One region of the Methylosoma difficile genome, then DNA from elsewhere that is predicted to be linked to it. Evidence: predicted binding sites of a transcription regulator. Region 1 holds the regulator's gene; the other holds the start of a gene.

Region 1 (19,489 bases):
AGAGGAATGGAAGCTGTGTTTAAGCAGCAAGAGCCATTGAGTAGTTTTCGTCGTTTGCGAATACTTTTTTTCTGTATATTTTACGAGATTTACAGTCCTCGGCATGCACTCAAGGTTTTGCTACCCACGTCGAAGCCATGTCGCCCCCTTTTGTGAGCAACCATTCTAGCGGATTATGCTTGGTCTTGCTATGTTAATTCCGCCGGTGGCAAAGCCATTTTATGGGTTGGGGCTGATTTGTCCGTAAACTTCCAAGTATTGCGTGGCGCTGCGTTGCCATGAGAAGTCTTTTTGCATGGCTTGTTGTTGCATGTTTTCCCAGACGTTGGGCAGGCTGTAGAGGGTGATGGCGCGTTTGATGGTTTCCAGTAAGGCGCCGCTGCTGGCTTCGCTAAAGACCAGGCCGGTGGCGGTTTGGTTGGCTAGGTTTTGCGGGATGGCATCGACGACGGTGTCGGCAAGGCCGCCGGTTTTTCTGACGATGGGCAAGGTGCCGTAGCGTTGGCTGTACATTTGGTTCAGCCCGCAGGGTTCAAAGCGCGAGGGCATCAGGAAGACATCGGCACCGGCTTCGATTTGGTGGGCGAGGGCTTCGTTATAGCCAAGGGTGATGGCGATTTTGTCGGGGTATTGTTGGGCTAGGTTTTGCAGTTGTGATTCAAAGCTTTTGTCGCCTGCGCCCAGCAGGATGAATTGCATGGGCATGGTGAGTGCGGCGGGTAGGCAGTCGATGACGAGGTCGATGCCTTTTTGTTCGACCAGACGGCTGATAAGGCCAAACACGGGAATGCTGTCGTCCACCGGCAAGCCCATTTGTTGTTGCAAGGCGGCTTTGTTGGTTTTTTGGGCGGCGAGTTGGTCGGCGCTGTAGTTGGCGGCTAGATAGTCGTCGGTTGTGGGGTTCCAGTCGTCGTTGTCGATGCCGTTGAGGATGCCGATCAGTTTGTCATGCCGGTAGCTGAGCAGGCCTTCCAGTCCGCAGCCGTAGGTTTCGGTTTGGATTTCTTGGGCGTAGGTGGGGCTGACGGTGGTGAGGGCATCGGCATAAACCAAGCCGCCTTTCATGAAGGAGAGCATTTGGTGGAATTCTAAGCCTTCGGGTTGCCATAGCTGGCTGGGTATGTTCAGCGTGCCGACGCTTTCCGGCGGAAATACGCCTTGGTAGGCCAAGTTGTGCAGGGTGAAGACGCTGGCAGGGCGGTTGTCTTCCAGCGAGAGCAGGGCGGGCACTAAGCCGGTTTGCCAGTCGTTGCAGTGGACGATGTCGGGTTGCCAGTCTTGTTTGATGCGGTTCATGGCGACTTCGACGGCTACTTTGCAAAATAGGGCAAAGCGTTCGTCGTTGTTGGGCCAGGCTTCTCCGTTGGCATCGAGGTACGGGTTGCCGGGGTAGTTGAAGAAGGCGGGGTAGTCAATCAGCCATGCCAGTACGTCAGTGCCGGCGATGCGCGTTTCCAGCAGGTTGATGTTGCGGTTGTCCACGCGCAGCGAGCATAAGTAGCGAATGTCGCCACGCGAGCTGATGGCTTGGTAGTTGGGCAGCAGGATTCTGATGTCTTGCCCCAGTTCCGCTAGGGCTTTGGGGAGGCTGCCGGCAACGTCGGCAAGTCCGCCGGTTTTGATGAGCGGATGGGCTTCGCTGGCGACAAAGAGGATTTTCTTCATGGTGATTGTTCTTCTGAAATGATGCGCTGATGTTCGGCGGTTTGTTCAATGGGTGGGCGGTGTTGCCCGAGTGGGGATGCCGTCTGCGCGGTATGGCAAGCAGACGGCTTACACGGGGTTAGAGCTTTAGGATAATCGCCCCCAGTGGCGGCAGCGTCAGGTTTATGGAATGGGGTTGGTTCATCCATAGCCTAGGTTCGGAGCTGACCGCGCCATTGCCGGTGTTGCTGCCGTAGTAGTAATGCGAGTCTGAGTTGAAGATGACGTGGTAGGTGCCGGGGTTGGGGACGCCCACACGGTAATTTTCTCTGGGTACTGGCGTAAAGTTAAGCACGACAATGACTTCTTCAAATTCGCTTTTGCGCCGATAGCTGATGATGGATTGTTGCACATCGTGGCAATCCAGCCATTCGAAGCCTTGCGGGTCAAAATCATGGCTGAACAAGGCGGGCTGGGTTTTGTACAGATAATTCAAATCTTTAATTAATGTTTGCATACCTTTGTGGTGCGGGTATTCCAGCACGTACCAATCGAGGCTGCGGTTGAAATTCCATTCCGTACCTTGACCAAATTCACAGCCCATAAACAGCAGTTTTTTGCCAGGATAAGTAAACATGAAGGTAAACAGCAAACGCAGGTTGGCAAAGCGTTGCCATTCATCGCCCGGCATTTTGTTGATGAGCGAGCCTTTGCCGTGGACAACTTCATCGTGCGAGAAGGGCAGGGCAAAGTTTTCGCTAAAGGCGTAGAGCAGGCCGAAAGTCAGCTGGTTGTGGTGGTGCATACGGTGGATAGGGTCGTGGCTCATGTACGATAAGGTATCGTGCATCCAGCCCATATTCCATTTCATTGAGAAGCCTAATCCCCCCGTCCAAGTCGGTCGGGTCACCTGCGGCCATGCCGTGGATTCTTCAGCCATCACTACAGTGCCTGGGTGTTGGTCGTGGGTGACTTCGTTCAGCTCGCGCAAAAAGTCGATGGCTTCGAGGTTTTCTTTGCCGCCATAGCGGTTGGGTATCCAGTCGTTATGTTTGCGCGAGTAATCCAAGTACAACATGGACGCGACGGCATCGACACGCAAGCCGTCCAGATGGAATTCTTCCAGCCAGAAAACGGCGCTGGCGAGCAGGAAGTTTTTCACTTCGTTCCTGCCATAGTTGTAAATCAGCGTACCCCAATCGCGGTGTTCGCCTTTGCGGGGGTCTTCGTGTTCGTAGAGAGCGCTGCCATCAAAGCGCGACAGGGCAAAGCCGTCTTTGGGGAAATGGGCGGGAACCCAGTCCAAAATCACACCTATATTATTTTGGTGGCAGGTATCCACGAAATAACGGAAGTCGTCCGGCGTGCCGTGGCGGCTGGTAGGGGCAAAATAACCGGTGGTTTGGTAGCCCCAAGACGCATCGAGCGGATGTTCGGAAATGGGCAGCAATTCGATGTGGGTGAAGCCTAATTCCTTTGCATAAGCGACCAGCTCGACAGCCAATTCTTTGTAATTTAGAAAATTGCCTTGTTGGTCACGTTTCCACGAACCAAGATGCACCTCGTAGATCGAGATGGGTTCGTGCAGCCAGTCAAAATTGACACGGTTACCCATCCAGCGATGGTCGCGCCATTTGTAGCTGTTTTCATTAACGACGATGGATGATGTATTGGGGCGGAATTCAAACTGTTGACCGTAAGGGTCTGTTTTTAGAAGCAGTTGTTGAGTGTTACGGTTGAGGATTTCGAATTTATATAAGCATCCGCAGCTTAGCCCCGGCACAAACAATTCCCAGATGCCGCCTGCACCCAGATTACGCATAGGGTGGCTGCGACCATCCCAATGATTGAAGTCACCCACCACGCTGACGCGCTGGGCATTGGGGGCCCAAACGGCAAAATGCACGCCTTGGATGCCGTCTACTGTATGTAGATGCGCACCCAATTTTTTGTAGATATGCCAATGTTTGCCTTCGCCAAACAGGTGTTGGTCGAAATCTGGCAATTGGCTGCCAAAGCTGTAAGGATCGTGGCTAAGGTGGCTGGTGCCTGCCTTATCTAGCCAAGCCAGCTGATAATGCAGGGGTAGTTGGTCGCCATTTTTTATGTGGCCTATAAAAAAATCACTGCCGGTTATGCGTTCAAGGGGCAGGTTAATGTCTTGTAAAACAACGCTTTCAGCAAGTGGCATGAAAACCAAGAGTGTGTCGCCATGCAAGCCCAGTACGGTGAACGGGTCGTGATGGCGGGCTTCGATAATTTGCAAATGGTTTTCATCTAAGCTTTCGAAAGATAGGTTGTCTTTTGCCATTTTAGGGGAGGCAGTTTGTTTTACTGGTTCGGAAAGGCTGATGGGGGAAGTGTCTGCAAGCGGTTCTGCTGGGCTTGTTGATTGGGTTGCGGCAGTTGTAGAATCAAGTGTGTTTTTCGAACGCTTTTTCACTTTTATTGCCTCGGTGTAGTAAAATGTCAGTGAGTTCAATGTTACCAAACGCAACAGTGGTTGTGAAACTATTCCACGTGGAGATGCCCGATGTCCGATTCAGCCAATCAAAATATTCATCATTTAACCCGAAATACAATTGCACTAATTCTGGCAGGCGGTCGGGGTTCTCGCTTAATGAATATGACCGATTGGCGGGCTAAGCCAGCTGTGCCGTTTGGTGGTAAATTCCGAATTATTGATTTCCCCCTATCTAACTGCGTCAATTCCGGTATCCGTAAAATTGGCATCCTGACCCAATACAAAGCCGATTCGCTCATTCGTCACATCCAACAAGGTTGGGGCTTTTTGCGTGGTGAGTTTGGTGAATACGTTGATTTGATGCCTGCCCAGCAGCGTCATGATGAAGACTCTTGGTATAAAGGTACTGCCGATGCGGTTTTCCAAAATATCGACATTTTGCGCACCCGCAAACCCGAGCATATTTTGGTGTTGGCGGGCGACCATATTTACAAAATGAATTACGCCGAAATGCTGGCTGACCATGTCGCCAAAAAGGCCGATCTGACTATTGGCTGTATCGAAGTGTCCTTGGAAGAGGCGACGGCTTTTGGCGTGATGGATGTCGATGGCAACCGTCGGGTTAAAGCGTTTGTTGAAAAGCCAGCCAACCCGCCGGTTATGCCAGGCCGCACCGATACCGCTTTGGCGTCAATGGGCATTTACATTTTCAATGCGGCGTTTTTGTTCGAGCAATTGCTGAAAGATGCTGACACCAAATTGTCTTCGCACGATTTTGGTAAAGACATTATCCCGTCCGTTATCGACAAGTACATCGTCAATGCCTACCCGTTCTTGGATTTGCAAAGCGGCGAGCAAAGCTACTGGCGTGATGTCGGTACGATTGATGCCTACTGGGCCGCCAATATGGAATTGATTGGCGTTAAACCCGATATGAACCTGTATGACAAAACCTGGCCTATTTGGACCTATCAGGAACAAACCCCACCCGCCAAATTTGTCTTTGACGAAGACGACCGTCGCGGCTCGGCGGTTGATTCGATGGTATCGGGCGGTTGTGTCATTTCAGGTGCAAAAGTTAGACATTCCTTATTGTTTTCTAACGTTAGGGTAAACTCTTACACAACTTTGCAAGACAGTATTGTTTTGCCTAATGCCAATATTGGTAGACATTGCCGTATTACCAAGGCCATCATCGAAAAGAACTGCGATATTCCGGAAAATACCATCATTGGTGAAAACCGTGCCGACGATGAAAAACGTTTCCACGTAAGTCCAGGTGGTGTAGTGTTGGTAACACCGGATATGTTGGGTCAAAAACTGCATTACGTTAGGTAAACTATCGGCATGTTGCTTGCGATGGGTTAAAACGAGGTAATTAGCTGTTTTTTCTGGCAAAAACACAGAATGTTCGTGGCGCCTCAAACGGGGACGCTGCGAACAAAGCAAGACCCTTTCATCGCGTTATGGGTGAAAGGGGTTAGGGCTTGAGGCAACGCATCCGGGTAAAACTATTAAATCAGGGACATTTACGGTGAAAGAACTTCTTAATAAACGCCGGGCAGGCATTCTACTGCACATTACCTCATTACCCACTGGCGACTTTGGTAAAGATGCTTATTATTTCGTCGATTTTCTGCATGATTGCGGCATAACCGTCTGGCAAACCTTGCCGTTGGGGATGACCCATTCCGACGGCTCACCTTACCAATCCCTTTCCGCACACGCTGGCAACACGGCGCTTATTAATATCGAAAAGCTGGTCGAAAAAAACTGGCTGCTGGTTTCTGAACAGTGCGAACAATGCCAAGGTACACCATCATTCAATAAATGCTGCCTATTGACGAAAGCCTACCAAGGCTTTTTAGAGCGTGCCGAAACGGAAGATAAAAAAGCCTTCAAGCAGTTCTGCAAAGACAAAGCCTTTTGGTTGGACGATTTCGCCTTGTTTATGGCGCTGCGCAACGAATTTAACCAGCAATCTTGGAATAATTGGTCCGAACCGTTAAAAGAACGCGAAAGCAAAGCCATTAAAGCCGCCGCCAAACGCCTAAAAGAAACTATTGACCGCTACAAATTTGAACAATTTGTGTTCTTTACACAATGGATGGCGATTAAGGACTATGCCAACCAACGCGGTGTTTTCGTCTTTGGCGACATCCCTATTTTTGTTTCTTACGATAGCGCCGATGTTTGGGCAAACCGCAAAGTATTCAAACTCGACAACAGCGGCCAGATGTCGGTCGTGGCGGGTGTGCCACCGGATTATTTTTCCGAAACCGGACAGCGTTGGGGCAATCCCCATTACAACTGGCAATACTTGCAAGAGACGGGGTTCGCTTGGTGGCTTGACAGGATGCGCACGCAAATTGAGCAGTTCGATATTTTAAGGATTGACCATTTCCGTGGCTTAGAGGCTGCATGGGAAATCCCTGCCGATCAAGAAACCGCGCAAATTGGGCAGTGGGCTAAAGCGCCAGGCTGGCAATTGCTGGAAGCTTTTAAAAAGGAACTGGGTTCAATTGCTTTGGTGGCGGAAGATTTGGGCATCATCACGCCGGAAGTAGAAGCTTTGCGCGATGACTTTGATCTGCCGGGCATGAAAATTTTGCAATTCGCTTTTGGCGGCGGCCCTGACAACCCTTATTTGCCTGACAACTACGACCGGAATTGTGTGGTCTACACCGGTACGCACGACAACGACACCACTTTAGGTTGGTCGCAAAAAATACCCGATTATGAAAAACACTACATTCATGATTACCTTAGCAACCCGTCCATTTCCCTGCATTGTGCGTTAATCCAAGCGGCACTGTCGTCGGTTGCTAATTTGGCGGTCATCCCTATGCAAGATATTTTGGAATTAGGTTCCGAACATCGGATGAATACGCCAGGTACAACGGTAGGCAACTGGAGCTGGTGTTTCCATTGGGAGCAGCTGACGCCAGAGCGTGCCGGACGATTATCGTATTTGGTCGGCTTGTTTAACCGTAAATAAAGCGGGCATGAGCAGTCAAGACAAGCTGTTTCAGGCTACCGGTAGGGTGGAAGATTTTACTTTCGACGAACGTGTCGCCCATGTTTTCGACGACATGGTCGCCAGAAGCATCCCCTTCTATCATGAAATCCAACGCATCCAAGCCGATTTGGTGATGGATTTTTTGCCAGAACAGGGTGGGGTGGTTTGCGATTTGGGTTGTTCCACCGGAACCAGCATTGAGTATTTAAGCCAGCATACGCAATGCCCTGAGGATGTCCGTTTTCTGGGATATGACAACTCGCAGGCGATGCTAGATAAAGCCGCCGACAAACTTGGCGGGGCAATTGCTGCTGGAAAAGTGCAGTTGCATTGCGCTGATCTTAGCGATATGCCGCCATTACCCGCTTGCCACGTTGCTATCTTGAATTGGACTTTGCAGTTCGTCAGGCCGTTGGCGCGGGAAACCTTGTTGGCTAACGTTTTTGATGCGTTACAGCCGGGTGGCGTTTTGTTGTTGTCAGAAAAAATTCTCGGCAATGACAGTATGCTCAATCGAGTTTATATCGACCATTTTTTACATTTTAAAAGCAGCCAGCGTGGTTACACCGATGCCGAAAACCAGCGCAAACGGGAAGCGTTAGAAAATGTCCTGATCCCTTACCGTTTGGACGAAAATATGGCTTTGCTTAAGCGGGCGGGTTTTACCCGTATGGATACTTATTTCCAGTGGTTTAATTTCGTTTGCATCATTGCCGTGAAAGCTTGATGTGGGTTGGCGGTTATCCGCGCCCAAGATGACGCTTAACTTATCTGTTACCAAATCAGCTAGGTTTTTGCAATAACTGAGTAAATTGTTAAACTATTCACACTTTTTGTGAGTTTAGGTCATTAATAGCTGACGTTACGTCAGTGTTTATCTGCTTTACCAACAAAACCAGCACACGATTCCGTGCGTTATTCTGATACTACAACCCAATAACTATTTTGGCTGTCCGGTTCCCTGTAACCAAGCCTTATGCAATTTTACGCCAATGTTTGTTGGCAGTAGCTGCCCGTACCCTGAAATGGATGACTGATTGGGTCGATGCAGCCAATATGGAGAGGTTCTCATGAAGAAAATAGAATACAAAACGAAGCCCGGAAACTCCTACCCGTCTGGTGTCAGGCCAAATAGCGGTGGTGTTAATTTTTCTATTTTCAGCCGCCATGCCACCCAAGTGGAATTGTTGTTGTTCCATAGTGCTGAATGCGAAGAGCCTTTCCAAATTATCCGCCTGCAAGAAGACCTCAACCGAACCTTTTTCTCTTGGCATATTTATGTATGCAAATTGCCAATGGGGACTTGGTATGCGTGGCGTATGGACGGCCCTAACCGCTTGCGGGAATCGGGCTTCAGTTTTGATAAGCAAAAACTATTGATTGATCCTTGGGCGCGGGTGGTCAGCGATAAGCTATGGAGCCGTAAAGCCGCTTGCTTACCGGGCGACAATATGAAATCAGCCATGCGCTGTATGGTGGTTGATGGCGGTCATTACGATTGGGAAGGCGATGTGCCTTTGCGTATCAGCAGCGAAAAAGCCATTCTCTATGAAGTCCATGTCGGCGGCTTTACCAAACACGCCTCATCAAAAGTCCAACACCCCGGTACTTTTTCGGGTTTGATTGAAAAAATCCCCTATTTGAAAAACCTAGGCATCACCCATGTCGAATTGTTGCCGGTGATGGCTTTTGACGAGCAAGATGTGCCTGCCAATACCGCCGAGCGGGGACTGAAAAACTATTGGGGATATAGCACCCACAGTTTTTTTAGCCCTCATCCTGGTTACTGCGTCACACCCGAACAAGGCACGCACCTTAACGAATTCCGCGATTTGGTCAAAGCCCTGCATAAAGCCGGTATTGGCGTGATTATGGATGTGGTGTTTAACCATACCTCCGAAGCCGGTGCTAACGGTCCGGTCATCAATTTCAGAGGAGTGGGCGGCGATATTTTTTATCATTTGGACCATCACGATAAAAGCATCTTCCGCGATTACACCGGCTGCGGCAACACCGTCAATGCCAACCATCCGCTGGTGGCGGGCTTTATCATCAACTGTTTGGAATACTGGGTTACGGAAATGCATGTTGACGGTTTCCGCTTCGATTTAGCCAGCGCGTTGGCAAGAGGCGAAAATGGCGATGTCTTGCATGATCCACCGGTTTTATGGGGCATTGAATTGTCCAAAGAACTGGCGAAAACCAAGCTGATTGCCGAAGCTTGGGATGCCGCAGGCCTCTATCAAGTCGGTAGCTTCCCCGGCTACCGTTGGGCGGAATGGAACGGGCGCTACCGCGACACCGTGCGCCGTTTCGTACGCGGCGATCATGGCTTGGTCACCGAATTGGCAACACGACTGTGCGGCAGTAGCGATTTATACGAACACCAAGGTCGTTTGCCGATCAGCAGCATCAACTTCGTCACCTGCCACGACGGCTTCACGTTGTATGACTTGTTCAGCTACAACAGCAAACATAACGATGCCAATGGCGAAAGCAACCGCGACGGCTGTAACAATAATTTAAGCTATAACTGCGGTGCAGAAGGCGAAACGGCTGACCAACATATCCAAATCATCCGTCGGCGCAAAGCCAAAAATGCATTTGCCATTTTATTGCTTAGCCAAGGCGTTCCTATGCTGTTGGCGGGTGATGAGTTTTTGAATAGCCAACAAGGCAACAACAACGGCTATTGCCAAGACAATGCCCTCAGCTGGTTGGATTGGACAGATGCCGAGCATAACGCCGATATGGTGCGCTTTGTACAAGCCATGATTGCTTTAAGAAAACGCCATAGCTCTATTATGCGGCGGCGCTTTTTGACGGGTCGGGTTATCGAAGGCAAAAACATGCCCGACATTGCTTGGCATGGCGCCAATCTATACGAGCCGCTCTGGTTCGAACAAGATGCGCGGCTATTGGCCTTCACCTTGGCGGGCGTTGAAGAAGACGAGGCCGACTTGCATGTGGTCATGAATATGTCCGATCAAGCCATCACCATCGATTTACCGGTGATTGCACACCGAAATTGGTGCTTGGCTTTGGACACGTGCTTGCCATCGCCTGAGGATGTTATCGTCCCCGCCTTGCAAAAACCGCTGGGCAAATCGGTTTATGATGTGCATCCGTTGTCTGTCTTGGTGTTTGAAAATCAGCCAATATAAACTTACCGCCAAGCGTTCCCGCTTAACAATCTAACCCAGCAAAGCCGACAGCCGTCGGCTTTTTTATTAGGCGCACTATGTATTTCCAAGGCGTAAAAAAAACCATCGTTACCCGTCCGCTGCCCAATCACCCCACCCAATTCGGTGATTTGCACCCGTTGTTGCAACGCTTATTTTTAACCAGAGGTATCACCTATATTGACGAGCTGGACCGATCCTTAAATAAATTGCCATCACCTTGGCTGTTGTTGGGCATGGAAACAATGGTGGCGTATTTGCAGTCAGCACTTACGAGGCAACTACGTATCTGCATTGTTGCCGATTTTGATGCCGATGGCGCGACCAGTTGCGCAGTTGCCATGCAGGGCTTGCGCTTGATGGGGGCGCAAAACCTATCATTCGTGGTGCCGAACCGCTTTGAATACGGTTATGGCTTAACGCCGGAAATTGTTGAATTGGTCAAACAACAGCAGGCTGATGTCATCATCACCGTTGATAACGGCATTTCCAGCCTTGAAGGTGTGGCGGCTGCGCAAGCCGCCGGTATTGCCGTTTTAATTACCGACCACCATTTGCCGGGTCACGAGCTGCCCAAAGCCGAAGCCATCGTCAACCCCAATTTAGCTAACGACATCTTTCCCAGCAAAGCCATTGCCGGTGTTGGCGTGATTTTCTATGTACTGATGGCATTAAGAAGCCGTCTCCGTGAAGCCAATTGGTTTGCAGAGCAGGCTTTGCCAGAACCCAACCTAGGCCGTCTGCTTGATTATGTGGCTTTGGGTACGGTTGCCGATGTGGTGGCGTTGGATGCCGTTAACCGAACCTTGGTCTACCAAGGCTTGATGCGCATTCGCGGCGGCAATGCCCATCCAGGGTTATTGGCACTGATAGACGCGGCAGGCAAAAATGCGGAAACCTTGACGGCATCGGACTTGGGCTTTTCTTTGGGGCCGCGCCTCAATGCGGCGGGGCGTATCGACGACATGACGTTGGGCATCCAATGCCTGTTGGCAGAAGATTCGCAGACCGCCAAAACCATTGCCGTGCGTTTGGATGCTTTGAATAACGAACGCCGCGATATTGAAGGGCAAATGAAATTTGAAGCGATGGCTTTGTTGGAGCAAAGTCTCGCTTTGGAAAAACAACACATGCCCGCCGGTGTCTGTTTGTACGATGCCAGCTGGCATCAGGGCGTGATTGGCATTTTAGCGGCAAGGGTAAAAGACCGTTTGCATCGACCGGTGATTTGTTTTGCACCCGCCGGTAAGGATTTGCTGAAAGGTTCGGCGCGTTCAATTGCGGGCTTGCATATCCGCGATGCACTGAGCGATGTCGCGGTCGCGCATCCGAAAATTTTGGATAAATTTGGCGGACACGCGATGGCGGCGGGGCTGACGTTGAAAATGCATGATTATCCGGCTTTTGCGTTGGCGTTCAACGAGGTGGTCGAAACCCGTTTGGCAGGTGTCGATTTGGAACAAAAAGTCGTCGTTGATGGTGAACTGACAGAGCAGGAGTTGGGTGTTGATTTGGCGGTGCAGCTGGAACAGGCGGCAACATGGGGGCAGGGCTTTCCTGAGCCGATGTTTAGCGGTGTCTTTGAGGTAGTACAAGTGCGGGTGGTCGGTCAGCGGCATTTGAAATGGGTGCTGCGTAAACCGGGTGGGCATAAGCTGCTGGATGCGATTGTCTTTTTTGTCGATGCCCCCGAGCAGTGGCTAGGGATAAGAAAAATTAAGGCGGCCTATAAATTGGAAATCAACGAGTATCGGGGCAACCGTTCGTTGCAACTTATGCTCCAGTATTTTGAAAAAATGGCATAAAAAAAGGGCGGTCAGACCGCCCTTTTTGTTGTTAGCTGAGAAGCTTATTTTTTGGCTTCTTTTGCTTTTTCGGCTGGCGCTTCAGCCGGTTTGCTTGATTCTTCTTTAGCTGGCGCTTTTTCTTCAACCACTTTTTCGTCAATGATGACTTCTTTTTCTACCGTTTTACCAGAAGCGTCTTTCACTTCCACTTGCTCTACCGTTTCTTCAACGACAGGCTGTGCTTCTGCGGCAGGTTTAGCTTCAGGTGCTTTTGGTTTTTCTTCAGTCAATGGAATCAGAATCTCAACTTGCGCTTGTTTACGCATGCTTTCGATCATGTTTTGCAATTTTTGACGTTGCAAGAAAGGCGTCAATTGTTCTTTAACCGCTTCCAAGGGGGGCGGTGTTTGTTTGCGTGAGTCTTCTTTCAAGATCACGTGCCAGCCAAATTGGGTTTGCACGGGCGTTTTGGTGTATTTGCCATTTTCTAAAGCAACAACCGCTTTTGAGAAAGGCTCAACCATTTGACCTGGCAAGAACCAGCCCAAATCACCGCCGTTTTGTGCTTCTTTGCCGTCCAAAGAGTTTTTGTTCGCCAATTTGGCAAAATCGCCGCCTTTGTCCAATTCGGCAATGATCTTTTTCGCTTCATCTTCAGTTTTCACTAAGATGTGGCGTGCTTTGTATTCGGTGCCTGCGTCGCCGGCGACTTTTTTGTCGTATTCGGCTTTGATTTCTTCATCAGTCACAGGGCTGGTTTTCATGAAGTTTTGTACAACTGCTTGGGTCAGGATGGCTTTTCTGGCTTCATCCAATTGGGCTAAAACTTCAGGTGATTTGTCCAATTGTTTTTTGACGGCATCTTGTACCAACAATTCGCGTTGTACCAATTCTTCAACCAATTTGTCTTTTGGGAACGCTTGGCCTTGACCGCGTGCAGCCAAATCTTTTTGCAGGTTTTCAAAAGTGGATTTGGCAATGTAGTTGCCGTTAACCACTGCAATGGCATCAGCTTTGTTGATAGTTGGCGCTGGGCTGCTGCTTGTTCCGGCAGGTTGTTCACAACCGGCAATCAATGCGGAGCTGATAACAAGCAATGGGATGAACTTAGTTTTCATTTACTGATTTCCTTTATTGTCTTCAGAGGGTGAGAGGGCGTTAATGCCAAGGGCATGAATTTGATCTTTCATTAACTCGCCTAAGGCTTGGTAAATCAGCTGATGGCGTTGCACCAGGGTTTTACCTTCAAAAGCTTCGGCAATAATGGTCACATGATAATGTCCGCCGCCTTTTCTGGCGCCGGCATGACCGGCATGGGCCGCGCTATTGTCAATAATTTCCAAAAGATCGGGTTGGAAAGCGTCAGTCAGTTGGCGTTTGATTAAATCGGCTGTCATGTTGGAAATACTTTTTTAAAGGGTTTGACTAAGACGTTGGCGTACACGCCAGCAATAAGATAGGGATCGGCATCGGCCCACGCCTGTGCATCGGCAAGGCTGGCAAATTCGGCAACCACCAAGCTGCCAGTAAATGCTGCCGCGCCTGGGTTTTCGGCATCAACCGCAGGGTGCGGGCCTGCCAGCACCAAACGGCCTTCATCTTGCAGTGTTTGTAGCCTATTAAGATGGTCTGGACGCGCAGACAGCCTTTTGTCAAGACTATCAGCAACATCCTCACTGATTATTGCGTATAGCACAAGTTATTTCTCGGTTTCGGGGATATGTTTATAAAGGAATGCCATTTGCACGGCAATGAACAGAACCATCAGGCCCGGCACGCCAAAAGTCTTGAAGGTGACCCAATCGTCGGTGCTGAAATTGAACATGACATACAGGTTGATAAAACCCACCGCCATAAAAAAACAGCCCCACATCAGGTTCAAACGTTTCCAAATGGCTTCTGGCAAACTTAGACTGGCTGACATCATCCGTTCGATTAAGTTCTTTTTGCCAAAAAAATGGCTGCCCAAAAAGGCCAAGCCAAACAGCCATTCAATAATCGATAACTTCCATTTAATAAATTGCTCATCCTGCAAATACAAGGTCAGTCCGCCCATGACCACGACCAGACCTAAGGTAATCCATTGCATAGGCTCCACTTTGCGGTGACGGAACCAAGCAAAAGCCACTTGGATGATGGTGGCGACGATAACCGTAGCCGTTGCTACATAAATATCGTAAGCCTTATAGGCAATAAAAAATAAAACAATCGGGAAAAATTCGTAAAGCTGTTTCATAGTAGCCAGATTAGAAGACTTTAAAGCAAGGGCAAACATCCGCTTCGGACAACCCCAAGCGCGGCGTATTGTAGAATCATTGCTGTTGAATGTACATGCCCGCCCCAGCCTTTCTGCTAGAATGCCGTGATACCGAGATGCCATCAATATAAGGAGAACTTATGGATTTGACACAACAAACTGAACTGGAAGCCGCCGCCTTCCGCCGCCTGCTTGCCCACCTACAGCAACATCCCGAAGCACAAAATATTGACTTGATGATCTTGGCGGATTTTTGCCGTAATTGCCTAGCCAAATGGTATGCCGCCGCAGCCCAAGAACGCGACCTTGATGTCGGTTATGAACAAGCGCGGGAAGTGGTTTACGGCATGCTGTACAGTGAATGGAAGGAAAAATTCCAACCAGACGCAACCCCAGAACAATTGGCGGCTTACGAGTTGAAGCTTCAGCAAAAAAAGGATTGATTTTTGGTATTGGCGGTACGGTTTGCCATGCCCTAAGCCATTGCCATTCCAGCTAATTTAGGTTTTGCCAAATTAAAGCCCGCCAATTGACAAGCCCGCCTCAAGCTGCTATTTTCGTTTGGCACTCTATTTAAGAGAGTGCTAAAAGTTATCGAGGTCAACGTGGCAAAACCTACAACGTTAAACGAGCGCTCACTGCAATTACTGAAAAATCTGATTGAACGCTACATCAGCGACGGGCAGCCGGTCGGTTCGCGCGTGTTGTCTAAAGATTCCGAACTTAACTTAAGCCCTGCCACCATACGCAACGTCATGGCGGATTTGGAAGATTTGGGTTTGGTGCATTCGCCGCATACCTCGGCAGGGCGGGTGCCGACGGTGCAAGGCTACCGCTTGTTTGTCGATAGCTTGCTGACGGTTAAGCCGCTTGATGCCCAAGAAATCAAACGTTTGCACAAAGGGTTGCTGGCTAAGGAAGATCCGTCCGATGTCGTCAATTCCGCGTCCCGATTATTGGCGGAATTGACGCAAATGGCGGGTGTCGTCACCTTGCCCAAGCGCGAAGTGGTTTGTCTGCGCCATATCGAATTTTTACCGTTGTCACACGGTCGGGTGCTGGTGATTTTTGTCACCAACGAGCAAGAAGTCCACAATAAAATCATCCAAACCAACAAGTTGTTCAGCCCTGCCGAATTGCAGCAAGCTGCCAATTATCTGAACGCCATTTACAGCGGGCGCAGCCTTGCCGCCGTGCGCGAAGCGGTGTTGAAAGAACTGCAAGAAGACCAGGAGCGCATGAACCAAGGCATGCTCGATGCCATCCGCATGGCGCAGCTGACGTTTGAGGTCGATCCCAATCAAGACGATTATGTGCTGGCGGGCGAAACTAATCTGATGGGTTTTTCCGAATTGGCAGACCGCGACCATCTCAAGCAATTGTTCGAAGCCTTCAGCCAAAAGCAAACTGTTATCCATCTGCTTGACCAATCCTTGAAAAGTGCCGGTGTGCAGATTTTTATCGGCAAAGAATCCGGCTATCAAGTTTTTGACCAGCTAAGCTTGGTCACTTCGCCTTATTCCGTCAACGACGAAGTGGTTGGCGTTTTAGGTGTTATTGGCCCCACACGCATGGCTTATGAAAAAATCATCCCCTTTGTCGATGTAACGGCAAAATTATTAGGCGCAGCCTTGAATCCCAAATCAACATCCCCATTGTAAGTAATCAGATGCGCACGACTTGGTGGCACAGCCAAGCCAGTGGCTTTTATTGATGACTTATCCGCAACAATCTTAAGGTAAACAAATGAGTAACGACCAGGAAACGCCTGACGCACAGGTTGAAGAAACTGTTGTTGAACAGGAAGCCGCTGCTGAGGCAAACACTGCCGAAGTGGTTGAAGAAAATCATGCCGAAGTCGGCGAGCATGAGTACACGTTAGATGAGCTTAAAAAAGAGCTAGAAGAAACTAAGCAAAAAGCCCATGAAAACTGGGATAAAGCCGTCCGCACCCAAGCTGAGATGGAAAACCTGAAACGCCGCACCCAAAAAGATTTGGAAGACGCGCATAAATTTGCCTTAACCGGTTTTGCCAAAGAATTGCTTTCCGTCATGGATAGCTTGGTGCTGGGTTTGCAGGCCGCTTCAGGCGATAGCGAAGAAGTCACCAAATTTAGGGAAGGCAGCGAGCTGACCATCAAACAGTTGGAAGCCGCATTTAGCAAATTCAATATTATCACCGTTGATCCGCTCGGTCAGCCCTTCAGTGCCGAGCAGCACCAAGCGGTACTCATGCAAGCCGTAGAAGGCGCAGAGCCGAACACGGTCGTCAATGTCTTTCAAAAAGGCTACATGCTCAATGGTCGGTTATTACGTCCGGCGATGGTTGTGGTCGCAAAAGCTGCAGACTAAAGACTTGAAACCCACAAAATAGCCCTTATATCGGTAATAACATTTACATTTACAAAAAAATTCGGAGCATTCAATGGCTAAAATTATTGGCATAGACTTAGGAACCACCAACTCTTGCGTAGCGGTATTGGAAAACGGCGTTGCAAAAGTGATTGAAAACAGCGAAGGTGCGCGCACCACCCCTTCTATCATTGCTTTCAGCAGCGACGACGAAGTGCTGGTAGGACAATCGGCAAAACGCCAAGCGGTCACCAACCCTAAAAACACCTTATTTGCGATCAAACGTCTGATTGGTCGCCGCTTCAAAGACGATGTCGTGCAAAAAGACATCAACATGGTGCCTTACAAAATTACCGAAGCAGAAAACGGCGACGCTTGGGTGGAAGTCAACGGCAAAAAAATGGCGGCACCAGAAATTTCTGCCCGCGTGTTGATGAAAATGAAAAAAGATGCCGAAGCGTATTTGGGCGAAGAAGTCACCGAAGCGGTCATCACCGTACCGGCGTATTTTAACGATTCACAACGCCAAGCCACCAAAGATGCAGGCCGCATTGCCGGTTTGGACGTTAAACGTATCATCAACGAACCTACCGCTGCGGCGTTGGCGTTCGGTATGGACAAACCAAAAGGCGACACCAAAATTGCCGTTTATGACTTAGGTGGTGGTACATTTGACGTTTCCATTATTGAAATTGCCGAAATCGACGGCGAACATCAGTTCGAAGTTTTGGCAACCAACGGCGATACTTTCTTAGGTGGTGAAGACTTTGACTCACGCGTCATCGAATATTTGGCGGACGAGTTCAAAAAAGACACTGGCGTGGATTTGCACAACGACCCATTGGCTTTGCAACGCTTAAAAGAAGCGGCGGAAAAAGCCAAAATCGAATTGTCATCCAGCCAACAAACCGATGTGAATTTGCCTTACATCACCGCTGATGCGACGGGTCCAAAACACTTAAACGTCAAATTGACCCGCGCCAAATTGGAGTCTTTGGTTGACGAGCTGATTTTGCGCACCAAAGCGCCTTGCGAAATGGCTTTGAAAGATGCGGGTGTGTCGGCTTCACAAATCCAAGACGTGATTTTGGTCGGCGGTCAAACCCGTATGCCCAAAGTGCAAGAAATGGTGAAAAGCATTTTCGGTCAAGAACCGCGCAAAGACGTCAATCCAGACGAAGCCGTGGCCTTGGGTGCAGCTATCCAAGCTGGTGTGTTGGCGGGCGACGTGAAAGACGTGTTGTTGCTGGACGTGATTCCGTTGTCGTTGGGTATTGAAACCATGGGCGGTATCTTGACCAAATTGATCGAGAAAAACACCACCATCCCCACTAACGCGGCACAAGTGTTCTCGACTGCGGATGACAACCAAACTGCGGTGACCATCCATGTCTTGCAAGGTGAACGCGAGCGTGCGTCGGCAAACAAATCATTGGGCAAGTTCGATTTGGCAGATATTCCGCCAGCACCACGCGGCGTGCCACAAATTGAAGTGTCTTTCGACATTGATGCCAACGGTATTTTGAACGTATCGGCAAAAGACAAAGCCACCGGCAAAAAACAATCGATTGTTATCAAAGCCTCCAGCGGTTTGTCGGATGAAGAAGTTGAACGCATGATTAAAGATGCCGAAGCCCATGCCGATGAAGACCGTAAGTTGCATGAATTGGTACAAGCCCGCAACCAAGCCGATGGCATGATCCACGCGACCGAAAAATCGCTGAAAGAATTTGCCGACCAAGTGGAAGCCGGTGAAAAAGCCAGCATTGAAGCCGCGATGGAAGCCTTGAAAGAAGCCGTTAAAGGTGACGACAAAGACGACATCGAAAGCAAAACCAATGCTTTGACCGAAGCGGCAGGCAAATTAGCTGAGCGTGTTTACGCCCAAAAAGGTGCCGCAGACGGCGCACAAGCGGCGGGCGGTTCTGCACCGGCTGACGATGGCGTGGTGGATGCGGAATTTGAAGAAGTTAAAGAAGACAAGTAAACCACAATCCTGATTTGCCGTCCGGCAAGCCAGCAGCAAAATTCGTCGGGCGGTTCTTTTGCATAGAACCGCCCTTCGGATTTTTTGTGTTTTAGTCATGGTAGGATGTGCTGAACGAAGGGAGGCGCATCATTAAACCATCGTGGTTTCGGCTTTTTAAAGGTAAGCACAGCGTACCCTACGACTACCAAGCCAATACCGAATTGCAAAACTGTTATCCGTAACTGATTTTAACCTTAGCTAAAGACCCACTCATGGCAGCAAAAGAAGATTATTACAAACTGCTGGGCGTTGACCGCAACGCCAGCGACGAAGAGCTTAAAAAGAAATACCGCAGTTTGGCGATGAAACACCATCCCGACCGCAATGCCGACAATCCCGAAGCGGCTGAAGCCAAATTTAAGCAAATCAAAGAAGCTTACGAAGTGTTGTCTGATCCTAAAAAGCGTGCCGCTTACGACCAGTTTGGTCACGCCGGTCTCGATGGCTCCATGGGCGGACGGCCTGGCGGCGCAGGTGGCTTTGGTGCGGAAGGTTTCAGCGATATTTTCGGTGATGTCTTTGGCGACATTTTTGGCGGTGCCCGGCAACGGGGCGGCGTCCAGCGTGGTGCCGATTTGCGCTACAACTTGGAAATCACCTTGGAAGAGGCGGTTGCCGGTACTGAGCAGAAAATTCGTATTCCCGTACTGGTCACCTGTGGCGAATGTTCCGGCTCAGGCGCGAAAAAAGGTTCCAGCCCAGTGATCTGTACCACCTGCCACGGTCATGGTCAGGTCAGAATGCAACAAGGCTTT
Region 2 (11,479 bases), on a different contig from region 1:
TTAGATAATGTTCAAGCAGCAAATCAAGTTCTTTGCAACCGCGCCGGCATTGCCATTTTAAGCGTCCTAGTGATGACATTAGCCAAGCTTTCGTTGTACCAACAACTTTTTGGTTTCAGCAATGGCTTTGGCTGGGTTCAACCCTTTTGGACAGGTGTCTGTACAGTTCATAATTGTGTGGCAGCGGTAAAGCTTGAACGGGTCTTCCAGTTCATCTAAACGCGCGCCGGTGTTTTCATCACGACTATCCACTAACCAACGATAAGCTTGCAGTAGTACAGCAGGGCCTAAATAACGCTCGCTGTTCCACCAATAACTAGGGCAGCTGGTTGAGCAGCAGGCGCAGAGTACGCATTCATACAAACCGTCCAATTTGGCGCGGTCTTCTTTGCTTTGCAGGCGCTCAGAATCGGCAGGTGCGGGTGTTTGGGTTTCTATCCACGGTTTGATCGACGCGTATTGGGCGTAGAAATGGGTCATATCCGGCACCAAATCTTTAACGACTTGCATATGCGGCAGCGGATAGATTTTGATGGTATCGGGATAGGCGTCGATGGCTTTGGTGCAGGCTAGCGTATTTTTGCCATTGACGTTCATGGAACACGAACCGCATACACCTTCGCGACAGGAGCGGCGGAAGGTAAGGCTGCTGTCGATGTCGTTTTTAATTTTTAAAATGGCATCCAATACCATCGGTCCACAGTCGTCCATATCCAGTTCGAAAATATCGATACGAGGATTTTCACCGGAATCAGGATCCCAACGGTAGATTTCAAAACGGCGGACATTTTTGGCACCCGCAGGTGCTTTAAACGTATGGCCTTGGGTTAAGGTCGAGTTTTTGGGCAGCGTAAATTCAGCCATTAGTAGACCCTCTCTTTGGGTGGAATGACATCAACTTCATCGGTAAGTGTGAACATATGAACAGGACGGTACGCGATACTGACTTTGCCATCGCGCAGCCAAGTCAGTGTATGTTTCATCCAATTACCATCATCGCGGTCTGGGTAATCTTCACGAGCATGACCACCTCGGCTTTCGGTGCGGTTACCGGCAGCGGTGATGGTGACTTGCGCTTGTGCCAGCAAATTGTCCAATTCTAAGGTTTCTACTAAGTCCGTATTCCAAATTAAGGATTTGTCTTTAACACCGACATCAGAAAAAGAGCTGGCGATTTCATTCATGGCCTTGATGCCTTCAGTTAAGGTTGCCTCAGTCCTAAAGACTGCCGCCTTGGTCTGCATGACTCGCTGCATGTCCAAACGGATTTCTGCGGTGCTGCGGCTGCCGTGGGCGTGGCGGATTTGGTCGAAACGCGTTAGCGCTTGGTCGCAAGCGTTTTTGTTGAGTGGTTTGTGCGGACTGTTGGGTTTGACCAGTTCGGCACAACGGATGGCGGCAGATCGCCCGAACACCACCAAGTCCAGCAGCGAGTTTGACCCCAAACGGTTGGCACCATGCACAGAAACACAAGCCGCTTCGCCTATTGCCATCAGACCAGGCACGACTTTGTCGGGATTCTCTCCGTCCAAAGTGACCACTTCGGCTTTGTAGTTGGTTGGGATGCCGCCCATGTTGTAATGCACGGTAGGCAACACCGGGATCGGTTGTTTGGTGACATCAACTCCGGCAAAAATGCGCGAGGTTTCGGCAATGCCTGGCAAACGTTCGTGGATGATGGCGGGATCAAGATGTTCGATATGCAGGTAAATATGGTCTTTCAATTTGCCTACGCCACGGCCTTCGTTGATTTCAATGGTCATGGCGCGACTGACCACGTCGCGCGACGCTAAATCTTTCGCTGATGGTGCATAGCGTTCCATAAAGCGTTCGCCTTCGGAGTTGGTCAGATAACCGCCTTCGCCACGCACACCTTCGGTAATCAAACAACCAGAACCGTAAATGCCAGTTGGGTGGAATTGCACGAATTCCATATCTTGCAAGGGCAAGCCAGCGCGTAGCACCATGGCGTTGCCATCGCCAGTAACAGTATGTGCCGACGTGCAGGAGAAATAGCTGCGTCCATAACCGCCGGTTGCTAAAACAGTTTGATGGGCTTTGAACAAATGCAACGAGCCGTCATCCAGGCACCACGCCAATACGCCACGGCATTCGCCGTCTTGCATAATCAAATCCAAGGCGATGTATTCAACGAAGAATTCGGCGTTATGTTTTAAGGCTTGTTGATACAAGGTGTGCAAAATGGCATGACCGGTTTTGTCGGCAGCGGCACAGGTGCGTTGCGCTTGGGCTTTACCGTAATGCGTGGACATGCCGCCAAAGGCGCGTTGGTAGATTTTGCCTTCTGGGGTTCTGGAGAACGGTACGCCGTAATGTTCCAGTTCGATAATTGCCGGAATCGCTTCGCGGCACATGTATTCAATCGCGTCCTGATCGCCCAGCCAGTCCGAACCTTTAATGGTGTCGTACATGTGGAAGCGCCAATCATCTTCGCCCATATTGCCTAACGCGGCGCTGATGCCACCTTGGGCGGCAACGGTGTGGCTGCGGGTAGGGAAAACTTTGGTCAGGCAAGCGGTTTTCAGGCCTTTTTCTGCCATACCAAAAGTGGCGCGAAGCCCAGCGCCACCTGCGCCGACAACCACCACATCGTAGGCGTGTTCAATAATGTTGTATCCAGTCGTCATGTCTTATCCTATCGAAAGTACGCGGAATACCGCCAATAATGCTGCCAGTGCCAACAGCAGAAAAACTAAGTTGACTGACCACACGGCGATTATTTTTGCGCCTTCAGCGGCAACGTAGTCTTCTATCACCACTTGCAAACCCAAGGCGGAATGGTAAAAAACCGCCAAAATCCAAGCCACGATACAGACACTGTTCAGCGGTTGGCTGAGCCAGATAATGCTTTGTTGGTACGATGAGTTCATGCATAAGTCCAGCAAGGCAATCGCCCAAAATGACAGGGGGATAAGCGCCACGGCGGTGACGCGCTGCATCCACCAGTGATGGGTTCCGGCTTTGGCGGAACCTAGCCCACGGACACGCGCTAAAGGTGATCTATAGTCCATAACAGCCTCGTTTAGACGAAGATTAAAGTAAATAAAGTGAGCAGCAATGATGCAGCCAGTTCGATCATCGCATAGCGGTTTAAGGTTTCCAGTGCAAAGGTTTCGCCGGCATCCCAGATCAAATGGCGGACACCGTGGCATAAATGGAAAAACAAAGCGTAGACAAAACCAAAATACACCAGTTGCAACAGGCCATTGTCGAGAAAATCTTGCATGGCTTTAAAATCGTCAGGTCCACCAGCTAGGGCAGAGGTGATATAGACAAAAATCAGCAAGCCTAAAGACAGGAAGACACCCGTAATGCGGTGGCTGATGGAGATCAGGCCCGTCAAAGGCAGTTTGTAGATTTGCAGGTGTGGCGAGGTGGGGCGGTTTGAGTGTGTTGCCATGTTTGTGTCCTATTGTCCGTTAATCAAAAATCAACACAACGACCATTTTTTTCCCAATCGCCATAACGGGTCGGCTCCAAACCGGTTACGCCGCCTAGTTCTTCAATATTGGGAGTTGGATCGGGTTGTTTAATGGGGGGTGTTTGCACCAAATCTGTGCCGTTTTTGTCGTTATTTTCTGGCTGCATGGTTTTTACGGGTAAACATTACTGTTTGATAAGTCTAAACTATTTCCGTTTAAAACTAACGGTTATTTATCAGCTTATTTACGGTTATTCGGTAAATATATTGTCTTGCTATTGGCGGTTTTTAGTTAGCGCGCTGTTTCACGAAAGGTATTAAACCCTTGTTATTCCGTTGCTATGGAAAAGGCTAAGGTATGTTTGGAAGCGATACCCATGAATCCGTTGGATACATGGGTGTTGCAAATTTTTTTGAGGGCAGCAAAGTGTGGGCTTGCTGTTTTGCCGTTAAAAGTTTTTGGGGTTTTTGCTATTGCGGAAAATCAGCAGTTTTTCTTGGATGGCAAGGCTAGCTGCTTTAGCGGCATCTATGAGCTGTTGGATGACGTCATGCAGGAATGATTTGCTGCACACCGGATCGGCGTTGTACAAATCTCTCCGTCAATAAATAGGCTTGGCAATGGCAGCCGCCAAAGTCTTTGGTTCTTTCATCCAGTCATCGCCACGGAAGAAATTGAAGGCTTTAGACGCGTGCCAAATTTCTTCGACACTGAAATCATTCACATTCGGGCAGTCCAAACCAGGCAATTGTCGTGGAGAATGGCAGGGCTGCCCCGCCCGGTGCGGCGGTCAGAGGTGTGGGTTTGCTTATGGTATCCAGCTATGTTGTAAAGCTGATGGTGGTTGTGCGCGTAAAGATCAGCATCATTAGACAGTAACAGCAAGGCAATAATAGGCAACAAAAATAATTTCACTGGTTCATATAAGAAAACAATAATATGCAACATATTGAAAAGCTTGCTTTAAGAGGTTTTTTCGGTTCGTTGTAATATCAAAAAATACCTTAACGATTAAAAAATTTATCCTGTCTGGTAATAGGTTACCTTGAAAAATAAAGTTGATTTACTATACTCAATCACGCAATGAGATTGATCGTTTCGTACTAGTAAAAGTCTGCTCAAACTTGTCGCTATAGCTCCGGTTTGTCTTAATTTTAAAAGCCAAACCAAATGCCGAATAGTTTTAAATTGCTTATGGCAATGTTTTTTTTATTGCTTTGTTGTTGGTTTTGAAGGTTTTTCTTAAAGTACCTTAACCGCATACACTGCAACCTTATTTGTAATTTCCGGAGTTTTACAATGAAAAATATTTTAATGGCTTTTAGCTTTGCTTTACTGATGTGCTCGTTTCAGGCAGGTGCTGCCACGTTGAGCCTTTCTGCAATTACTGCTGGCGCTACCGTGTCCGCAGCTAATGCAAATGACATCGTTGGCGGTGGCGCGATCACTTCTGCTAACACATCATTTACTTACAAGTGGAGCTTGGTTTTGTCTTCTACAGTAGATGTTTTGCTTACCACTACAAACACCCCTTTTACTAATCTTTTAACTTCACCTGTTTACACTTTTGCTTTAAAAGATAGCACAGGCACTACCACTATAAACTCCTTGACAGGTGCCATTGGTGGCCAATTTACCGTAGCTTCATTGGCTGCAGGTACTTATGAAATTTGGATTTCTGGTAAAACTAAATTATCTGGTGGTGTTAACTCTTCATTTAGCGTTTTCAATACCTCTCCTGTGCCAGTACCTGCAGCCGTATGGTTGTTCGGTTCTGCTTTTATGGGCTTGGTTGGCGTATCACGTCGTAAAGGTAAAACTTCAATGGCTGCTTAATTGCGTTAGCCATTTGAAAAAAAAGGGAGGCTTCGGCCTCCCTTTTTTATGCGTGAAACTTTAGCCAAAAATTTGCTGATCGTTAAAATCTGGTGTGCATAACGCTCAGTATGGGAGCGGCTTTAGTCGCGATTGCCACCGTATACTAAGCATTAAAATAACTTAGAGTTTTTGCTGTTGCGGAAAATTAAAGGCTTTTCTTGTGTACTAAGGCTTGTCGCTTGGGCCGCGTCAATCGCTTGTTGGATGACGTCATGCTGGAATGACTTGCTGCACACCGGATCGGCATTGTACATATCGCCAGTCAATAAATACGCTTGGCAATGGCAGCCGCCAAAATCTTTGTCTTTTTCATCGCAACTACGACAGGGTTCTTTCATCCAGTCATCACCACGGAAGAAATTGAAGGCTTTAGACTCGTGCCAAATTTCTTCGACACTGAAATCATTCACATTCGGGCAATCCAACCCCGGCAATTGCCGTGCGGAATGGCAGGGCAGGGCAACCCCGTCCGGTGCGATAGTCAAAAATGTGGTTCCCCAACCATTCATACACGCTTTCGGGCGGTCTTCGTAAAAATCCGGCACGACGTAATAAATCTTCATTTTACCGGCGACTTTTTCTTTGTACGCTTGGGCAAGCGCTTCGGCTTGTTCAAACTGTTCTTTGGTCGGCAATAACAAATCGCGGTTGGCGTGTGCCCAACCGTAATATTGCGTGTTAGCCAGTTCCAGATAATCCGCGCCTAACTCCTCCGCCATCGCCAAAATTTCCGGCATCTGATGGATATTTTCGCGGTGGATCACCACGCACAACACCATCGGATAGCCGTGTTTTTTCACCAAATGGGCGACTTGTTTCTTATGCTCAAAGGATGCGGTTCCTGCGATATGGTCGTTCAATTCTTGCGTGCTGGCTTGGATGCTAACTTGGATATGATCCAGTCCGGCTTCTTTTAGTTGGACGATTTTCGCTTCGTCCATGCCGTAGCCTGAAGTAATCAGGTTGGAATAATAGCCCAGCTCGCGGGCGTGCCTGACCAATTCCGGCAAATCCTGACGCGTCAACGGCTCGCCGCCTGAAAAACCTAGCTGCACCGCGCCCATTTTCCGCGCTTGCGTCAATACCCGTTTCCAATCATCGGTACTCAATTCGCTTTTGTAATTGGCGTAATCCAAGGGGTTGGAACAATACGGGCATTGCAGCGGGCAGGCGTAAGTCAGCTCCGCCAATAACCAGCGTGGCGGGGTAATAGGGTTTTGCTTATTGTTGAATCCAGCCATGTTGTAAGGCGACCTCTAAGAATGCGGTAATGTCGTTGGCAAGGCCGGACGTGGCGAATTTTTCTTCCAATGCGTTGATGATTTGTGCGAGGTTACGGACGCCATCGCAGCATTTTAAGATTTCTGCTGAACTTTGGTTGAGTTCAACCATACCTTCGGGGTAAAGGATCACGGTTTTTTGTTGGGCTTCTTCCCATTGCAAACGGTGCGTGGAAGAAAAGCGTATGGGTTTATCGGGGTCTAAGGCCATGGTCTTATTGGGTTTATTGGTCAACATTAAAATACGGCGGCATATCATTGATATAAGCCATGTACATGGCATCCGCCATTGTCCATAACACATCCAGCTTGAATTTTAGGATTTGCACCATGCGTTCTTGCTGTTCGCGGGTTTTGTACCAGTTTAACGTAATCTCCAAGCCATGCTCGACATCGCGGCGCGCTTCGGTCAGGCGTTTACGGAAATAGCTATAACCTTCGAGGTCTACCCACGGATAATGTTCCGGCCAATTGTCCAAGCGTTGTTTGTGGATTTTGGGCGCGAACAGCTCGGTCAATGATGAACTGGCAGCTTCGTGCCATTCGGCGCGGCGGGCAAAATTCACGTAGGCATCGACGGCAAAACGCACGCCTGGCAAGACGTGTTTGAGAGAGGTGATGTCTTCGCGGGTCAGGCCAACGGCAATGCCCAATTGTATCCACGCTTCAATGCCGCCTGGATCGCCAGGATGCCCATCGTGGTCAAGGATGCGTTGTACCCATTTGGCGCGGGTTTCGCGGTCGGGGCAATTCGCCAAAATATTTGCATCTTTAACGGGAATGCTAACTTGGTAATAGAAGCGGTTCGCTACCCAACCTTGCAATTGCGCTTTGCTCAGTTTGCCTTCGTTCATCAGCGTGTGGTACGGGTGATGAATGTGGTAGTACTTTTCCATGGCCCGTAGTTGGGCTTCAAATTCTTCGCGTGTCCAAGCCGTGTTTTCTGATGACATGTGTGTGCCTATAAATCAATTTCCAAACCGTCGTAAGCGACCTCAATGCCCGCCGCCGTTAAAGTGGCGTATTCGGCGGAATCTTCGTCCAAAATCGGGTTGGTGTTATTGATGTGAATCAAAATTTTGCGTTTTTCGCCAATCGTGCCTAGAACTTCAATCATGCCGCCTTCGCCTGATTGTGGCAAATGACCGATGTCGCGTGCGCGTTTATGGCTGATGCCTTGGGTGACCATTTCGTCATCGGTCCAAAATGTGCCGTCAACCATCACGCAATCGGCGGCTTGCATGGCTGCCATGACGTGAGGCTCAATTTCACCCAAACCTGGCGAATAGAAGGCTTTTTTGCCAGTAGAAATTTGTTCGATAATCACGCCGACATTATCGCCATCGTGCGGATCGTAGCGGTGCGGCGAGTAGGGCGGAGCTTTGCTTTTAAGTGCTTGGCTGTAAATGCGGATGTCATCAATGCCGGGTACGGTAAAGCTGCTGCCGTCGATAGGGATGGCGTGGTGGTTGACGGTGCAGTAATGCGACAACATATTAAACACGGGGAAACCGCTGGTCAGATCGTCTTTCACCATGTCAGAGCAGTAAATATCCAGCGGTTTGCCTTCCCGCAGCATCAGCAAACCGGTGGTGTGGTCAATTTGGCTGTCCATCAGCATAATGGCTTTAATGCCGGTATCGCGGATGCCTTCTTGCGGTTGGATGGCGGGGAAGGCTTCCAGCTGCGCGCGGATGTCGGGCGAGGTGTTAAACAACAGCCAATTGCGGTTGTCCGTGCTGACTGCGATGGATGATTGCGTCCGCGCTTTGCCATTCATTTGCTGGTGGCGGATGCGATGGCAGTTATGGCAGTTGCAGTTCCATTGTGGAAAACCACCGCCAGCGGCGGAGCCTAAAACTCTTATTTTCATGAAGCAAACCTAAGGTGGATAAGGGCTGAAATGATACGGGATTAGCAGTTTTCAGGCAAAAAAAAGGGGTTCAGTCAGAACCCCTTTTTTGCGATCCCAATAATTAAATCGGGTATTGCTTAACGGTTGTAGATGTACATTGTAACTTCAAAACCGAAACGCAGATCAGTAAAGCTTGGTGTTTCCCATTTCATAATCGTCTCCTCGAGAGGTTTTTTTTAAGTGTGTGCTAGCTCGATCAAGTAAGCTACCTTGAAGTATACGATGAAGTTTTTTATTAAGCAACAGTTGCCAAAGGCTGAATGGCAATTGTGCTGTAAAAACGGCCTTAAAGTATCAATAAAGATAAGCAAATTAGCCGCTTGCAGGTTTCGATAAGCAGGCTAATCGGTTAATTTTAAGCGTGTTTTTCAACCTGGAAAAGAGTATCATCCCATTTCACCTGCAATTAGTAAGACAATTAAAACAAAAAATACTGAGGAGGATTTTATGGGTGTAGTAGGACTGTTTATTATGATGTTTCTGATAGCGGGTTTGGCGTTCGCGCCGCTTGGCTATTTTATTTATAAGTATATGAGCAAAAACGCCACGCCGTTTGGCGAGACCGAGCCGCATGGCGACAGCCCGTCCTTCGTTAACGATTTGGCAGAAAATGCCATCAGCTTTGCCAAAGGCTTGTTGGCAAAAAAATAACGCGCTTAAACAAGCGGGTCGGTTGGCTGGATTTTAGCGATCCGCCCCGCTTTTAAACTTAACTGCCGCACGTTGGGCAGTGAGGATTTTTCTTAAGCTTTAAACAATTCCATTCCATCGTTAAGCCATCCAATAACAGCAACCGCCCCGTCAGCGTGGTGCCTATCCCCATAATCAGCTTCATTGCCTCTAAGGCTTGCATACTGCCGACGATGCCGGTAATCGGTGCAATCACGCCATTGGTGGCGCAATTTTGCAATTCCTCACCATCACTTTGATACAAGCAGTTGTAGCACGGGCTGTTGTTGGTTCCAGGCGTAAATACCGACACTTGGCCTTCAAAACGTATTGCTGCCCCCGACACCAGCGGCGTTTGTTGGGCGACACACGCTTTATTAATGGCAAAGCGGGTGGCGAAATTATCGCTGCAATCCAACACGACATCGGCATTTTTTACTTCATTTTCAAGTGTTTCACCTTCCAAGCGTTGTTTGACTGCATGGACGCGGACTTCCGGATTGAGTTGATTTAGCGTTTGCTGGGTTGAAATTGCCTTATCCATCCCTATATCAGAGGTGTGATGGGCAATCTGCCTTTGTAAATTGGATAAATCAACCACGTCATCATCATAAACCGTTATCGATCCTACACCCGCCGCCGCAAGGTACATGGCAGCAGGCGAACCTAAGCCGCCTGCGCCGATAATCAGTACATGGGCGGCAAGCAATTTTTGCTGACCGGCGATGTCGCATTGCGGCAGCATAATTTGGCGGCTGTAACGGAGTAATTGGTTGTCGTTCATAATAGAAATAGGTGATGGCTCAATGCCAGTGATGATGCCAAAGAACTTGACAGACTGCAAAAGCTCATTATCATTAGCACTCATTGGTAGAGAGTGCTAATAGTTTTTTTAAACCATTATTTTAATCTTTAGGAGATATAAATGAACATCCGTCCGTTACACGACAGAGTGATTGTCAAACGTGTTGAAGAAGAAACTACTACTGCTAGCGGCATCGTATTGGCGAGTTCTGCAGTTGAAAAACCAAGCCAAGGCATCGTTTTGGCTGTTGGCGCAGGCAAACCACTAGATAACGGCACTGTCCGCGCGTTGGAAGTTAAAGTCGGCGATAAAGTATTGTTCGGCAAATACGCAGGCAACGAAGTGAAAGTTGACGGTGAAGAAGTCATCGTAATGCGTGAAGAAGACATCATGGGTATCTTAGGTTAATCCTAAGCCAACCCACGCTTTATCATTAAAAAACAAACAAATTCAGGATAAAAAAAATGGCAGCAAAAGACGTATTATTTGGTGATGACGCACGTGTCCGTATGGCGCGTGGTGTAAACATCTTAGCAAACGCAGTAAAAGTTACTTTAGGCCCTAAAGGCCGTAACGCCATCTTAGACAAAAGCTTTGGCGCACCAACCATTACTAAAGACGGCGTATCAGTCGCAAAAGAAATCGAATTGAAAGACAAATTCGAAAACATGGGCGCACAAATGGTTAAAGAAGTTTCTTCAAAAACTTCTGACGTGGCTGGCGACGGAACAACTACTGCAACCGTATTGGCACAATCTATCGTTAACGAAGGTTTGAAAGCGGTTGCCGCTGGCATGAACCCAATGGACTTGAAACGCGGTATTGATTTAGCCGTAACTAAAGCCGTTGAAGCCGTTGTTGCTTCTGCAACTCCTTGCACCGACAACAAAGCGATTGCCCAAGTCGGCACAATCTCTGCAAACTCTGACGCATCCGTCGGCGACATCATTGCTGAAGCGATGGAAAAAGTCGGTAAAGAAGGTGTTATCACGGTTGAAGAAGGTTCAGGCTTGGACAACTCTTTAGACGTGGTTGAAGGTATGCAATTCGACCGTGGCTACTTGTCACCTTACTTCATCAACAAACAAGAAAACATGAGCGTCGAACTCGACGACCCAATGATCTTGATTTACGACAAAAAAATCTCCAACATCCGCGAATTGTTACCAATTTTGGAAGGCGTTGCTAAATCAGGCCGTCCATTATTGATTATCGCTGAAGACGTTGAAGGCGAAGCCTTAGCTACTTTAGTCGTTAACACCATGCGCGGCATATTGAAAGTCTGCGCGGTTAAAGCCCCAGGTTTCGGCGACCGTCGTAAAGCCATGTTGGAAGACATCGCAGTATTGACTGGTGGTACTGTTATTTCTGAAGAAGTGGGTTTGACTTTAGAAAAAGCCGAATTGGATCAATTAGGTACAGCGAAAAAAATCCAAATCACCAAAGAAAACACCACCATCATCGACGGTTCTGGTTCAGAAGACCAAAT

The links. The regulator HrcA, encoded in region 1, represses chaperone genes, less so after heat shock. The targets are predictions, from matches to a motif close to TNTTAGCACTCNNNNNNNNNGAGTGCTAANA.
Region 2: a site for HrcA is predicted at 10,041-10,071, ahead of ACYQ1O_RS13340 (co-chaperone GroES). Genes of this name have one in related genera too.

The regions. Positions count from the first base shown of each region.
Region 1 covers NZ_BAAHYJ010000006.1:93,339-112,827, reverse strand. The annotation lists RNA gene ssrA (transfer-messenger RNA) at 1-148, opposite strand, end outside; gene glgA (glycogen synthase GlgA) at 220-1,665, opposite strand; gene glgB (1,4-alpha-glucan branching protein GlgB) at 1,784-3,955, opposite strand; gene glgC (glucose-1-phosphate adenylyltransferase) at 4,178-5,446, shown strand; gene malQ (4-alpha-glucanotransferase) at 5,643-7,106, shown strand; gene cmoA (carboxy-S-adenosyl-L-methionine synthase CmoA) at 7,114-7,854, shown strand; gene glgX (glycogen debranching protein GlgX) at 8,198-10,291, shown strand; gene recJ (single-stranded-DNA-specific exonuclease RecJ) at 10,369-12,114, shown strand; gene ACYQ1O_RS15360 (peptidylprolyl isomerase) at 12,159-13,214, opposite strand; gene ACYQ1O_RS15355 (BolA family protein) at 13,215-13,493, opposite strand; gene ACYQ1O_RS15350 (YciI family protein) at 13,490-13,792, opposite strand; gene ACYQ1O_RS15345 (septation protein A) at 13,796-14,332, opposite strand; gene ACYQ1O_RS15340 (DUF1244 domain-containing protein) at 14,494-14,796, shown strand; gene hrcA (heat-inducible transcriptional repressor HrcA) at 14,959-16,014, shown strand; gene grpE (nucleotide exchange factor GrpE) at 16,100-16,705, shown strand; partial or broken gene dnaK (molecular chaperone DnaK) at 16,776-18,692, shown strand; gene dnaJ (molecular chaperone DnaJ) at 18,947-19,489, shown strand, end outside.
Region 2 covers NZ_BAAHYJ010000004.1:355,237-366,715, reverse strand. The annotation lists gene ACYQ1O_RS13420 (FAD assembly factor SdhE) at 1-79, opposite strand, end outside; gene ACYQ1O_RS13415 (succinate dehydrogenase iron-sulfur subunit) at 79-864, opposite strand; gene sdhA (succinate dehydrogenase flavoprotein subunit) at 864-2,648, opposite strand; gene sdhD (succinate dehydrogenase, hydrophobic membrane anchor protein) at 2,652-3,032, opposite strand; gene sdhC (succinate dehydrogenase, cytochrome b556 subunit) at 3,044-3,421, opposite strand; gene ACYQ1O_RS13395 (DUF1674 domain-containing protein) at 3,445-3,609, opposite strand; gene ACYQ1O_RS13390 (hypothetical protein) at 3,820-4,005, shown strand; gene ACYQ1O_RS13385 (SPASM domain-containing protein) at 4,045-4,167, opposite strand; gene ACYQ1O_RS13380 (hypothetical protein) at 4,743-5,279, shown strand; gene pqqE (pyrroloquinoline quinone biosynthesis protein PqqE) at 5,432-6,562, opposite strand; gene pqqD (pyrroloquinoline quinone biosynthesis peptide chaperone PqqD) at 6,543-6,839, opposite strand; gene pqqC (pyrroloquinoline-quinone synthase PqqC) at 6,826-7,554, opposite strand; gene pqqB (pyrroloquinoline quinone biosynthesis protein PqqB) at 7,563-8,474, opposite strand; gene pqqA (pyrroloquinoline quinone precursor peptide PqqA) at 8,594-8,668, opposite strand; gene ACYQ1O_RS13350 (hypothetical protein) at 8,988-9,167, shown strand; gene ACYQ1O_RS13345 (HesA/MoeB/ThiF family protein) at 9,226-9,969, opposite strand; gene ACYQ1O_RS13340 (co-chaperone GroES) at 10,111-10,398, shown strand; gene groL (chaperonin GroEL) at 10,455-11,479, shown strand, end outside.